Regions from separate parts of the uncultured Intestinibacter sp. genome, predicted to be linked through region 1. Evidence: riboswitches for the same ligand, from Rfam matches in the RefSeq annotation. Region 1 holds a riboswitch; each other region holds the start of a gene.

Region 1 (3,220 bases):
GATTAAATGATGCTACTGTAGTAGAAGTTAAATTAGAAACAGGAAGAACTCACCAAATAAGAGTACACATGGCACATATAGGCCATCCAATTATAGGAGATGAACTATATGGTTATGTTGATGAAAATCTAATAAAAAGACAGGCTCTACATGCATATGGTCTGAAGTTTAAACAACCTAGAACAAAAGAAGTTTTAGCGTTTAAAGCTGAAATTCCTGATGATATGAAGATGCTAATTGAAAAATTAAGATAAAAGGAGAGAAGTAAATGATTATACATAAATCCATAGTACACGTACTAGATAAAAATAGCGATAGTCCTATATTAAATGACTACGAATGTAGAAACAGCTTAGAAGTGGATAAATTTTTCCAAAAAATAATAAACAGAGTTTCAAAAGACGACGATTTAAGAAAAGCTGAATTTAACGATTATAACAATAATATTGTTAAAAACTGTTGTGAGCAAATTATATATGACGAAGATACATTCTTACAAAATTCAAAAGAAATAGCGGCATATTTATTTGAAATTATGAAACAAAGTGAAGAGATGGACTCTTGTGACTTAGCTATTTGTCTATACAGTGTAAAAGATGAAAAAAATGTAGCTATAATGAGATTAGAGTATAAAAAACTTTATACACATTCAATTGAATTTGTAGAAGATAAATTTAATATACAAATAGTATCAAATGAAATTGGAATACCTGAGACAGGGCGTCCAAAACAATGTGCATTAGTAGGTCTTAGTGGTATAAATGATGAATATCATTTTAAACTATTAGATAAAGATGCTGAAAAAGAACAACTAGAAACAAAGTTTGTTACAGCGTTTTTAAATGCTAAAAAAATAGAAGATGATAAATATAAAACAAAAGTATTTAAAACAACAGCAGAAAATTGGATAACAAATGCAATTTCAGATGATATGAAAAAAGCAGAAGATATAAGAAGTATGCTTAATTATACATTAAAAGAAAAAGAAGAAATAAATGTTGAGGAATTTGTTCAAAATAATATAATCGATAAAGATTTAAAAGAAAGTTTCAAAGAACACATGGAAGACAAAGGATTAACTGAAAACTTTTCAGTTGATAAAAAATGGGTTGAAAAGAAACTTAAAAAGAGAAGTATAAAAACAGATAATGGATTTGATATAAAAGCAAATTTATCAGATTTTGAAGACCCTATGAAATATAGTGTTAGAAAAAATGAAAATGGTACATTCGATATAGTAATAAAAAATATATCTTTCTATGAAGAAAAATAATTTTACATAAATTTCATTTTATGGTAGTTATTCGAAGTTGCTTTTTACTCTATTAAAATAATGTTAGATTATGTTATAATTACGTGAAAGCATAAAGGTATAGAGGTTCTAATTTAGATTAATAGGGAAGCTAGGTGAGATTCCTTCGCAGCCCCCGTTACTGTGATGCTGACTATTTATTCGATAACCACTGCTATTTTGCGGGAAGGTGAATAAATGGGATGAAGCTAAGCCAGGAGACCTGCCTTATATACAATAAGAAAATCTTCGGGGTGGAGAATTTTACTTTAAAATAAGAACGGTATTTTAAAAGAAAAACTAACCTTGTGTTAGTTTTTCTTTTTTTGCAAAAGATACATATAATTTATAATTTTGAAAAATAATATCGTAAAAGCATAACAAAATGTTATTGCTTATTTTAAAATATAGTTACAAAAAAAATTGTAATTCTGCTATAATCATAAAATATATGGAGATTATAGTCAAATTATGGTAAAACCCTGGCTGGATTAATCTTGATATAAGCTTTAAAAATTTTAAAAAAGGTATATGAGGAGGAATTCATATGAAAAAGAAATTATTATCAATTTTACTATGTTTAACACTTATATTTTCTGTTGGGTGTAGTAAAGGCGAAAGCGAAAAAACAATAACTGACAGAGCTGGTAACGAAGTTAAAGTTCCAACAAAAATCGAAAAAATTATATCTACTGCACCATCAAATACAGAAATATTAGTTGGGTTGGGATTAGCTGATAAAATTATAGCAGCAGATACATACTCAGAAGGAATTGAAGGTTTAAGCAAAGACACTAAATTAATGGACTTCCAAAATCCAGATGCAGAAGCAATGGTTGAGTTAGATCCAGATATAGTAATAGCTTCAGGATATAACCAAGTAGGTTCATCAGAAGATCCATATAAATCAGTAAGTGATGCAGGTATACCTGTTGTATATATACCAAGTAGTAGCAGTATAGACGGTATATATAAAGACATAGAGTTCATAGCTGAACTTGTAAATGAAAAAGATAAAGGAAATGAAATAATCGATTCTATGAAAAAAGATGTAGAATCAATAAAAGAAATAGGCAGCAAAATAAAAGATAAAAAGACAGTTTATTTTGAAATAGGTCCAGCACCAACATTATACAGTGTAGGAAAAGACACATTCATAAATGAAATGATACAAATAATAGGTGCAAAAAATATATTTGCAGATAAAGATGCTTGGATATCACCAAGTGAAGAAGCTGTAATAGATGCAAATCCAGATGTTATATTAACTAACGTTAACTATGTAGAAAATCCAACAGAAGAAATAATGAGTAGAACTGGATGGGAAAACATAACTGCAGTAAAAGATAAAGCAGTATATTCTATAGATGCAAACTCATCTTCAAGACCAACACAAAATATAATAAAAGCTTTAAAAGAAATGGCAAAAGCTGTATACCCAGATGAATACAAAGACAAATAGAACAAAGTGTGCAATTAGTATACTTATACTTATATTTATTATTTATATTGGAACTTCCATTGGGAGTTCCAATATTAGTATGTTAGACACTATATCTATAATCGCAAATAAATTGATAAATATACCTCTTAGAGACGGTGTAATGCCAAAGGACGTATCTATTATATGGAAGATTAGGTTGCCTAGGGTTTTATTGGCGTTTTTAGTAGGAGGGTGTTTGGCTACTAGTGGTGCAGTTGTACAATCGATATTAAAAAATCAACTAGCATCACCATATACATTAGGTGTATCATCAGGTGCATCTTTAGGAGCAGGTCTTGTAATTGTAACAGGAGTAACAATTCCTGTAATAGGAGGTTTTACACTTCCGTTTGTTGGATTTATATTTGGACTTTTTACAGTTTATTTAGTTATATTATTTTCTAGTAAAATTGACAAAACCATGTCCAATAATACAATAATATTAG
Region 2 (3,220 bases), on a different contig from region 1:
TCTACATTTTACATCTTTTTTGATATATTGTGATATTTTTTTTAAACTTTTAAATATTTTTACTATAATAAAATCATTTTATATTATATTAAAAATCAAAAATAAATAGAATCAAAAAGCTGTTGCATAAAATCCCCTCAATTTATGCAACAGCTTTTCTCTATAATTCAAATCCCTTAAATACTTTTTTATAATTTTTATTTACTATGAGTCATTTACTTTAAGAATATAAATCTACATATAAATATTATACTCAATATTATTAATGAAATATTTATATCTTCTTTTTTATTAGTAACTAATTTTAATAAAGTATAAGATACTATACCGAATATTATTCCATCACCAACACTATTAGTAAGTGGCATTAATATAAATGTTAAAAACGCTGGTATAGCATTTGTATAATCATCGAAATCAATATCTTTAAAACAACTTGCCATCATAACACCTACAATTACAAGTGCTGCTCCTGTGGCTTGTGATGGAATAGCTATAAATAGAGGTGCTAAAAATAAAGATAATACAAATAATATTCCAACAGTAAATGTTGTTAATCCTGTTTTTCCACCTTCGCTTATCCCTGCTGTACTCTCCATAAAACATGTAACTGTTGATGTACCAAGCATAGCCCCTATTGTAGTTCCGATTGCATCTGCCAACATAGCTTGTTTTGCTTTAGGTATTTTTCCATTTTCGTCGATTAATTCTCCTTTAGCAGCTACACCTACTAAAAATCCTACAGTATCAAATAAATCCATAAATAAGAAAGTAAATACTACTATCACCATATCTAAACTAAATATTTGCTCTACTGGAACTGTAAAAGCCTGCATAAAAGTAGGAGCTAATGATGGAATGTTAAATGATACTATTGCACTTGGCAAAGCGACTATACCTGTAATCATTCCAATTGATGATGTAAGCAATATAGATAATAATAATGCTCCTTTTACATTTTTACATACTAATATTCCTGCTATAACTAGACCAGCTACTGTCAATATTACAAGTGGGTCATGCATATTTGCTAATGCTAATGTTCCACTTGCTGTACTTATAAGCCCCGCATTGCTCATTCCAACAGCAGCGATAAATAATCCCACCCCTGCTGTAACTGCATTTTTAAGATCATTTGGAATGCAATTTATTATCTGTTCTCTTAAATTTGTAACAGTTAAAATAATAAATAAAATTCCTTCTATAAATACACCCAATAATGCCATTTGCCATGTATATCCCATTTGTAAAACTACTGTATATGCAAAAAATGCATTTAGTCCCATCCCTGGAGCAAGAGCAATTGGATAATTTGATAAAAACGCCATAACAAAACATGCAACCGTAGCTGATAATGCAGTTGCAACAAATACTGCACCTGCATCCATTCCAGCATCTGCTAACATATTTGAGTTTACTGCTAGTATGTATGCCATCGTCATAAATGTAGTTAAACCAGCTATAACCTCAGTTTTGACATTTGTACCATGCTCACTTAACTTAAATACTTTCTCTAGTATACCTTTTTGACTTACTTTTTCCTGTGTAACTTGCATATCTCTCCCCCTTATAATTTGATACCTCTTTTATCAAAACTAGAAATAAATATAGTCTAGAAATGAAATATATAAATTTATTCAATTTTGAGGAGAGTCCAATTTTTAAACTATAAGGAATATATATAATATATTCTCTATAATTATAAAATTTTATTAAAATTAAAAAGTGCCTACTTCAAATAAAGTAGACACCACTAATATCTTATATACTCAAAGATTTCATTTTATACTCTTTCAATCAAAATAAATTTTAAATAAACTTAAAATTAAATTCTTTTATATTAAAAAAGTATAGAATAATCCCTTGGTTATCATGATATTTAGGTGGTGCTCTCGCGGAAGCTCTCCTAATAAAATTAATATTAAGCAGGCTTCCTGGCTTACAGATCAACGCGTTACTTCCCTTCTCACATACAAATGGCATGCAATGGATATATTAAGTATTGCTCCCTAGATTACAGTGACCGGATCGCTTAGGATTCTAACCTAATTTCCTTTTATTCAAATTTCTCATAAAATTTGACCACTTAATATCATAATAATATTCATTTCTATGATAAAATACTAACACAAGATGGAATTATTTGTCAATAAATCTTTTCACCATACAAGAGTGAGTTTTTTATTGGTTTATACTTAATTTTGTTGTTCTTATAAAGAGGTTTTATATATAATAAAAGTATAAATAAAAACCCACTAAATATATTTAGAAAGGATGATAAACATATGAAAAACATGCATGATTTTTATTGCGGAACTATGTTTGATGCTTATGAGTTTTTTGGGGCTCATGTTAGTAGGGAGAATGGTATTAAAGGAATTATTTTCAGGGTTTATGCCCCCGATGCAAAAGAAGTACAAGTTGTAAGTGACTTCAATGATTGGGATGGAAATAAGGGGAAAATGACACAAATGGGAAGTAGTGGTATATTTACTTACTTCTCAGAGGATGCTAAATTGGGGATGTATTATAAATATTTAGTATTCGACCAGTACGGTAATTGCGTAGAAAAAACTGATCCATATGCATTTTATATGGAACTTAGACCTAAAAATGCATCTAGAATTGTGGACTTAAGTACATATAAATTCAACGACCAAAACTGGATGGAAAACAGAAGTAAAAACTTAGATAGACCACTAAACATCTATGAACTTCACTTCGGTTCATGGAAACATAAAAGTAATGAAGAAGTTTCAAGGGCAAGAGTTATTAAACAATGTGCCAATGTAGGAGCTGATAATAGTATAAGTGCGGACCAACTTGGGCATGACCTAAAATTAGAAAACTATATAAATAGTGAGTACGATTTGAATCAACCGATAGATATTACAGAGAGATGGTTTAACTATATGGAAATAGCTCCAGAGCTTATAAAATATGTAAAGGAAAATAACTATACTCATATAGAAATCCTTCCTTTGTGTGAACATCCATCTGATTGTTCATGGGGATACCAAATAACAGGTTTCTTTAGCCCAACTGCTAGATATGGTAAACCTGAAGATCTAATGGCTTTTATTGATTTATGCCATAGGGAAAATATAGGTGTAATTATGGACTATGTCCCTGTTCATTTTGCGCTTGATTCTTATTCACTAGGAAGATTTGGCGGTGGTGCACTTTATGAATATCCAAGTCACGACACTGGATATACTGA
Region 3 (3,220 bases), on a different contig from region 1:
TTTTATATCCTAAAACCATAGCTGCAGAAGATGCGGCCATAGCTTTTGCATTTATGACTAATATAACTGGTGCTTTTAACATTTTTGATGTATATGAACTTGTGCAATCATTTAAATCTATTCCATATCCATCATATAATCCCATTACGCCTTCTACTACTGCTATATCAGCATCTTTAGATGCTTCTTTTACTATATACTTTATTTTTTCATCTTCAAGCATATAGGAATCTAAATTTCTAGAATATCTTCCTGTTATAAAAGTATGATAAGAAGGATCTATATAATCTGGTCCAACTTTAAATGGTTGTACCTGTAGTTTTCTTTTTGTAAGTGCTTGCATTATACCTAATGAAATAGTTGTCTTTCCGACACCACTATTTGTCCCTGCAATTAATATTTTCTTCATCTCTACCACCTATTGTCCTTTACTTTCTTCGTGCTCTTGCATTATTTGATATATTTTTTCTATATCAAGATGTTCTCTTAAGAAGTCTGCTAATCTGTCGTATTCTTTATCCTTAAATTCTTTAAATGATTTAACTTTACTGTCTATTTTATCTAGACCTTTCATTTCTCTTATGTTGTTTAATATAGTTCTAGTAAAATCTATATCATCAAATATTCCATGAAGATATGTTCCGAAAACATTGCACTCTGAGTTTACACTTCCTTCTGTGTAATTAACTTTTTCATCTAATTTTTGTGTAATTGTGCATAGATTTTTTATTTCATTACCTCTATTGGTAACGCCCATATGTATTTCATATCCTTTAACTTTTTTACCTTCTAAATTATTTAAATATCCACTTAAATCTTTATCTATTATTGCCTTAACTTGAGTTGTTATCTTTTCTAGTTCAAAAGTTGTTTCAGTATCTAGAAGACCTATCCCTTCAACTTCCTCTAGATCACTTTCGACATGATATGGGTCTCTTAATTTTTTACCTAGCATTTGATATCCACCACAAATACCTATAACTAATTTTCCTCTTCTATGTAATTCCTTTATTTGTTCTTCAAGACCATTATTTCTTAAAAACATTAAATCATCTATTGTACTTTTAGTACCTGGAATAATTACTATATCAGGATTTCCTAGAGATTCTCCATAATCTACATATCTAATACTTACATCTTCTTGAGTTTCAAATATATTAAAATCTGTAAAATTAGACATATGTGGCGTTCTAACAATTTCTATATGTATATCATTTCTCGCCATTTGCTTTTTAAATCTCGTAGTTACACTATCCTCATCTTCTATTTTTATATCACAATAAGGTACAACACCTAATACAGGTACATTTATTATTTCTTCTAACATTTTTACTCCGGAATCTAAAAGCTCTTTTCTACCTCTAAATTTATTTATTATTACCCCTTTTACTCTCTTTCTATCTTCTTCGCTTAATAAAAGCATTGTTCCAGCAAGTGATGCAAAAACGCCACCTCTATCAATATCACCAACTAATATTACTGGTGCATCTGCTATTCTTGCCATTCCCATATTGGAAATATCTCTTTCCATTAAGTTTATTTCTGCTGCACTTCCTGCACCTTCCATAACAACTATATTGTAGTTTTCTTCAAATTCTTTAAATATATCTCTCAATACATCCATTAACTCTAACTTATATTCATGGTATTGTAGAGAAGTCATATCTCCAACTACCTTTCCTCTTACTATAACTTGGCTTTTATTGTTGCCACATGGTTTAAGTAATATTGGGTTCATATCTGCTATTGGTTCTAATCCACATGCTTCTGCTTGTGAAACTTGGGCCCTTCCCATCTCTAGTCCTTCCTTTGTTATAAATGAATTAAGGGCCATATTTTGAGATTTAAAAGGAATTACAGTATATCCATCTTGTTTAAATATTCTACCTAAACCTGTAACTATTGTACTTTTCCCAACATTGGATGCAGTTCCTTGAAACATTATTTTCTTACTCATAGCCTCTTCCCCTTCTATTATTTGTAGCGCTATATATTAACTAAAATAAATCTATATTTATCGTATATATATTTAGAAAACTAACAAAAAAATCCTAATAACGAGATTAGGATTTTTTGTATTTATAAAAAAATCTTCACCCCGAGATTTTAACTCTAATAAATTAATTAATCCAGGTATCCTGACTTAACATCATCCTACTCCTACACCTTCCCATTTTCTCAAACAGTGGTTTCTATAGTTTCATCCGTTTCACAGTAGCGGGGGCTGTAAAGGCTTTTACCTTTTTCCCTGAGAAAAATTAATCTAATATTCTATTTTAAAAAACTTGTTTCATTTAACTTATTAATAACAGCAAATCCATTATCAATTTCAACAATACTTATAGATGCATTGTCGATTTTAAAATTCCAATGGTATTCAAAACTATTTGAAATTAAATATGTTAAAATATTTCTAATTGTCCCTGCATGAGCACATATTAAGATTGTCTCATCTTCATCAGACTCATCTAAAATAAATTGTGTTTCTTTTGATACTCTTTCAAAACAATCAACCAAGCTTTCTCCATTTGGATATGTATATTCATATCCTTCTTCTATCATTTTGTTAAATTCATCAGGATAATCTTTTTGAATTTCTTTGAAGTCTTTTCCTTCAAAATCTCCAAAGTTAATTTCTTGTAAATCCTTACTCTGTTGTATTTCTATTGAATTTATTTTAGCTAAATATTTTGCAGTCTCTTTAGTTCTACTTGACGTCGTAGTATATATCTTATCAATTTTTTCATCACTTAAAAAGCCTGTTATTTTTTCTATTTGTATCTTTCCTTCTTCACTTACTTTACTATCTATATGACCAGAGAGTTTCGCAAGTTTATTATCTTCTGTAAGTACATGACGTACTAAAATTAATTTTTTCATTTTCTTCTCCTTACAATGCTAAATTACTGAAATTAGCATATAAGTATATATTAAGAAAAATACTTCTCCAAGTTCTATCGTGCAACCTAGTATATCTCCAGTTACACCATCAATCTTTTTATATATATGTTTTTTAAACAATAATGCAAATACTATTATAAATATAATAGAACTTAAAACTTTTATAATTGTCGCAATAGGTTGTAAGAAAATAAATTTTCCAAATAATATAATTAATATAGAAGAATATACTATACCTGTTATAAGCATTCCCATAGTACATTTTCCTATAAATAAATTACCCATACCTTTTGCTCTTGGAGTTACTGTTTTGTAAGTC
Region 4 (3,220 bases), on a different contig from region 1:
TTTTTTGGTATTGGAAAGGTAACTGCTAAAACACTAAAACTTATGGGAATAAATAATGGATATGATCTTAGACAACTTAGTTTATATGAATTAGAAAAATTGTTTAAAAGCAGAGGATATATTTATTATAATTTTGCGAGAGGAATAGATAATAGACCTGTTGAACCATATAGAGAACGTAAATCTGTAGGTTCAGAAACAACACTAGACCACAATTACAGATTAGATGAAGAAGAACTTGTAAATATATTAGATGAATTATGCCTAGATGTAAGCAATAGAATTATGTATTTAAATAAATTAGGCAAAACAGTCACACTTAAGATGAAGTTTGAGGATTTTACACAAATAACGCGCAGTACAAGTCTAGAATACGGAATAAACTCACATAAAGATATAAGAAAAAATATATACAATCTATTTAGAAATATACAGTGTAATAATCTACAAATACGTTTAGTCGGTGTAACTTTATCAAATTTAATAGATATAAATGAGAGTACACACAATATAACACTATTTGAATATATGAAAAATATAAGCACTGATAAAGATGATTAAAATAAATTTATTTAAATATTGTATAATAAAATAGCATATCATAAAGTATTATAATTTATTGAAAAAATTGTAAAATAAGGATATAATTAAGTATACACATTGTTGTATAGATTTTTTGAATAAGATTCACGAATTGAATATTGTTCAAGGTGTATTTAAAACAATACTTAAAAGGGAATGTGGTGAAAAGCCACAGCAGCCCCCGCTACTGTAAGAATGACGAAAGCTTAAGGTTTTGGAGAACTTAACCTCCACTGTTAAATCGGGAAGGAGAAGCAAGTAGGATGATTTCAAGCCAGGAGACCTGCCTAAAATAATACATGCTCTTTCGGAGGGAGAGAAATACTGTAATATGGGTTATTTATAATCGCGCGGAAAATAGACAATATACATATTATAGATTTTTTTGGGACCGAAGAAAATGGTTCTTTTTTTGTGAATAATAAAAGAACATTAATTCAATTTGTGAGTCTTATTTTATTGGATAAATTTAATAAAAAGAAAGTGTAATATTTAGTAACTTAGATATTTAAAGTTAAACATATTAGTAAGATTTTAAAATAATAAAAAATATATAATAAACCATTTTTTGAAATATGAAAATGAATAATTTTTAGGAGTTAAATTTACACTTTTTTAATGATATAATAATATATATCACTAATAAGAGGTGTTAAATAATGAGTGAAAAAAAATTGGCTAAAGGAAATGACAAAGCTGCACTAAATAGAAGGCTTAAGAGAATTGAAGGACAAGTAAAAGGAATTCAAAAAATGGTAGAAGATGATAGATATTGTGTAGATATATTAGTTCAAATATCAGCAATTAGATCTGCTATAGATAATGTAGGCACAATGATACTAGAAAACCATATTAAGGGCTGTGTTTCTAATGATATAAAATATGGAAATGAAGAAGAAAGTGAAGCGGCAATTAAGGAATTAATGGATACAATAAAAAAATTCACAAAATAGGGGGGGCTATTATGAATCAACAGGGGTTTATAGTTGAAATAGTAGATGATAAAACTGCTAAAATGCGTATGCAAAGACATTCTGCATGTGCTTCATGTGGTAAATGTGCAAAATTAACTTCAGAAAGTCAAGATTTAATAGTAGAAGTCGACAATCAAATTGGAGCAAAAGTAGGGGATCACGTAGAAGTTAGTATGGATAGTGTAAAAGTAATGAAAGCAACTATGTTGGCATATATGTTGCCACTAGTATTTTTAATTGCAGGGACAGCTATATGCTTTTTTGTACTTAATAATATAAACTTTAACGGTCCAATAGAATTATTAAGTGGACTATGTGGATTATTATGTACATTTTTAAGCTATCTTTATCTAAGAAAAAACGATAAAAAATATAGAGAGAGCAGAGATTATATTCCTATAGTAGTGAGAATAATTTAAATATAAGGGGTTTTGTAGCTGTGATTAATAAACCACAGCCACAAAACCCCTATTTTTCTAACTTTTCTTCAAGTTTTTTTAAATGCATCTTTTTAACAAGTATATAATAAGTTTTTGTAAAAGATGTAATTATAAGAATTCCGATTGCTATTCCAGTACTTTTAAATAGAGAATCCGTTCCAGTAGATACAGCAAGTGCATAATCTTTTTGAACTAATGAATACATAGTATTATATAATCCAAGACCAGGCACAAGTGGAAGTATTCCAGGTATTATAAAGTTTATAGCTGGATATTTTAATTTACGAGCTAAAATTTCACTAAATAATGAAACAACAGCAGATGCTATAACCATAGAAAATACATTTGAAATATATTCTGAGTTAGCCATAACAACATAAGTACACCATCCTATACCACCTACTATACCACATGGAATAAGTGATTTTTTAGGTGCATTAAAGAATATAGAAAAACCTGCTGTAACTGCAAATGAAAATATAAAGTTTATTATTAAATCTTTAATAGTCATTTAATCAACCTCCAATTTTAATCCAAAAATCAAGTACAACACCGACTCCTACAGCTATAGCTCCTGCTGTTAAAAATGCTTCAAATACACGAGAAACACCAGAAACTAAATCACCAGATATTAAATCCCTAAGCCCTTTTACGAAAGCAACTCCAGGAAGTAGAGGCATTATAGAACCTACTATAAGCATTTTAGGGTCATGTAAAATTCCAATCTGACAAAAAGCAACCCCAAACGTAGCTATTGCAAATGAAGATACTAATGTAGCCATAAATGCCATAGAGTTAAGTTTCATTATTCCATTATATATAATAGTTCCAACAACTGAGATTATTAATGTAAGTAAAAAATCTGCTATACTTGTACCACCTATTAAATAAGCGAAACATGCAGAAGAAATTGCAGTCCCCGCATAAAAAGAAATTATTCCATATGGTGGAGGTAAAGTAGCTATTTTTTTTAGTTTATTAATCGCTTCATCAGTTGTCATTTCAGGGTTTTGAACAAAATCTCTAGATACAGTATTTAAAAGGTCTATTTTGTTTAAGTCGATACTTCTACGCTTTATAGTTCTCATAAATGACAATCCGTCGAACTTATCATCTGCAATTATTATACACGTAGGAGTTGTAAATACATTAATATGTCTGTATCCACGAGAAGTACAAACTCTTAAAACACTGTCTTCCGCACGAGATGTTTCTACACCATTA

What was found. A riboswitch is a leader RNA that binds a small molecule or an ion and turns the genes downstream of it on or off. The one in region 1 is predicted to bind cobalamin.
Region 2: linked by a shared signal. The riboswitch ahead of RDX53_RS03375 (NCS2 family permease) and the one ahead of RDX53_RS12280 (ABC transporter substrate-binding protein) in region 1 are both predicted to bind cobalamin.
Region 3: linked by a shared signal. The riboswitch ahead of RDX53_RS03010 (cobyric acid synthase) and the one ahead of RDX53_RS12280 (ABC transporter substrate-binding protein) in region 1 are both predicted to bind cobalamin.
Region 4: linked by a shared signal. The riboswitch ahead of RDX53_RS01365 (metal-sensitive transcriptional regulator) and the one ahead of RDX53_RS12280 (ABC transporter substrate-binding protein) in region 1 are both predicted to bind cobalamin.

The regions. Positions count from the first base shown of each region.
Region 1 is NZ_CABQXJ010000083.1:2,870-6,089, reverse strand. It holds gene RDX53_RS12290 (RluA family pseudouridine synthase) at 1-254, shown strand, start outside; gene RDX53_RS12285 (nucleoid-associated protein) at 269-1,273, shown strand; cobalamin riboswitch at 1,360-1,537, shown strand; gene RDX53_RS12280 (ABC transporter substrate-binding protein) at 1,839-2,753, shown strand; gene RDX53_RS12275 (iron ABC transporter permease) at 2,734-3,220, shown strand, end outside.
Region 2 is NZ_CABQXJ010000010.1:30,223-33,442, forward strand. It holds gene RDX53_RS03375 (NCS2 family permease) at 216-1,556, opposite strand; cobalamin riboswitch at 1,907-2,105, opposite strand; gene glgB (1,4-alpha-glucan branching enzyme) at 2,286-3,220, shown strand, end outside.
Region 3 is NZ_CABQXJ010000009.1:5,312-8,531, reverse strand. It holds gene RDX53_RS03015 (cobyrinate a,c-diamide synthase) at 1-409, opposite strand, end outside; gene RDX53_RS03010 (cobyric acid synthase) at 419-1,957, opposite strand; cobalamin riboswitch at 2,111-2,276, opposite strand; gene RDX53_RS03005 (histidine phosphatase family protein) at 2,272-2,880, opposite strand; gene cobS (adenosylcobinamide-GDP ribazoletransferase) at 2,899-3,220, opposite strand, start outside.
Region 4 is NZ_CABQXJ010000004.1:22,772-25,991, reverse strand. It holds gene dinB (DNA polymerase IV) at 1-561, shown strand, start outside; cobalamin riboswitch at 692-888, shown strand; gene RDX53_RS01365 (metal-sensitive transcriptional regulator) at 1,242-1,535, shown strand; gene RDX53_RS01360 (SoxR reducing system RseC family protein) at 1,547-1,975, shown strand; gene RDX53_RS01355 (threonine/serine exporter family protein) at 2,025-2,507, opposite strand; gene RDX53_RS01350 (threonine/serine exporter ThrE family protein) at 2,512-3,220, opposite strand, start outside.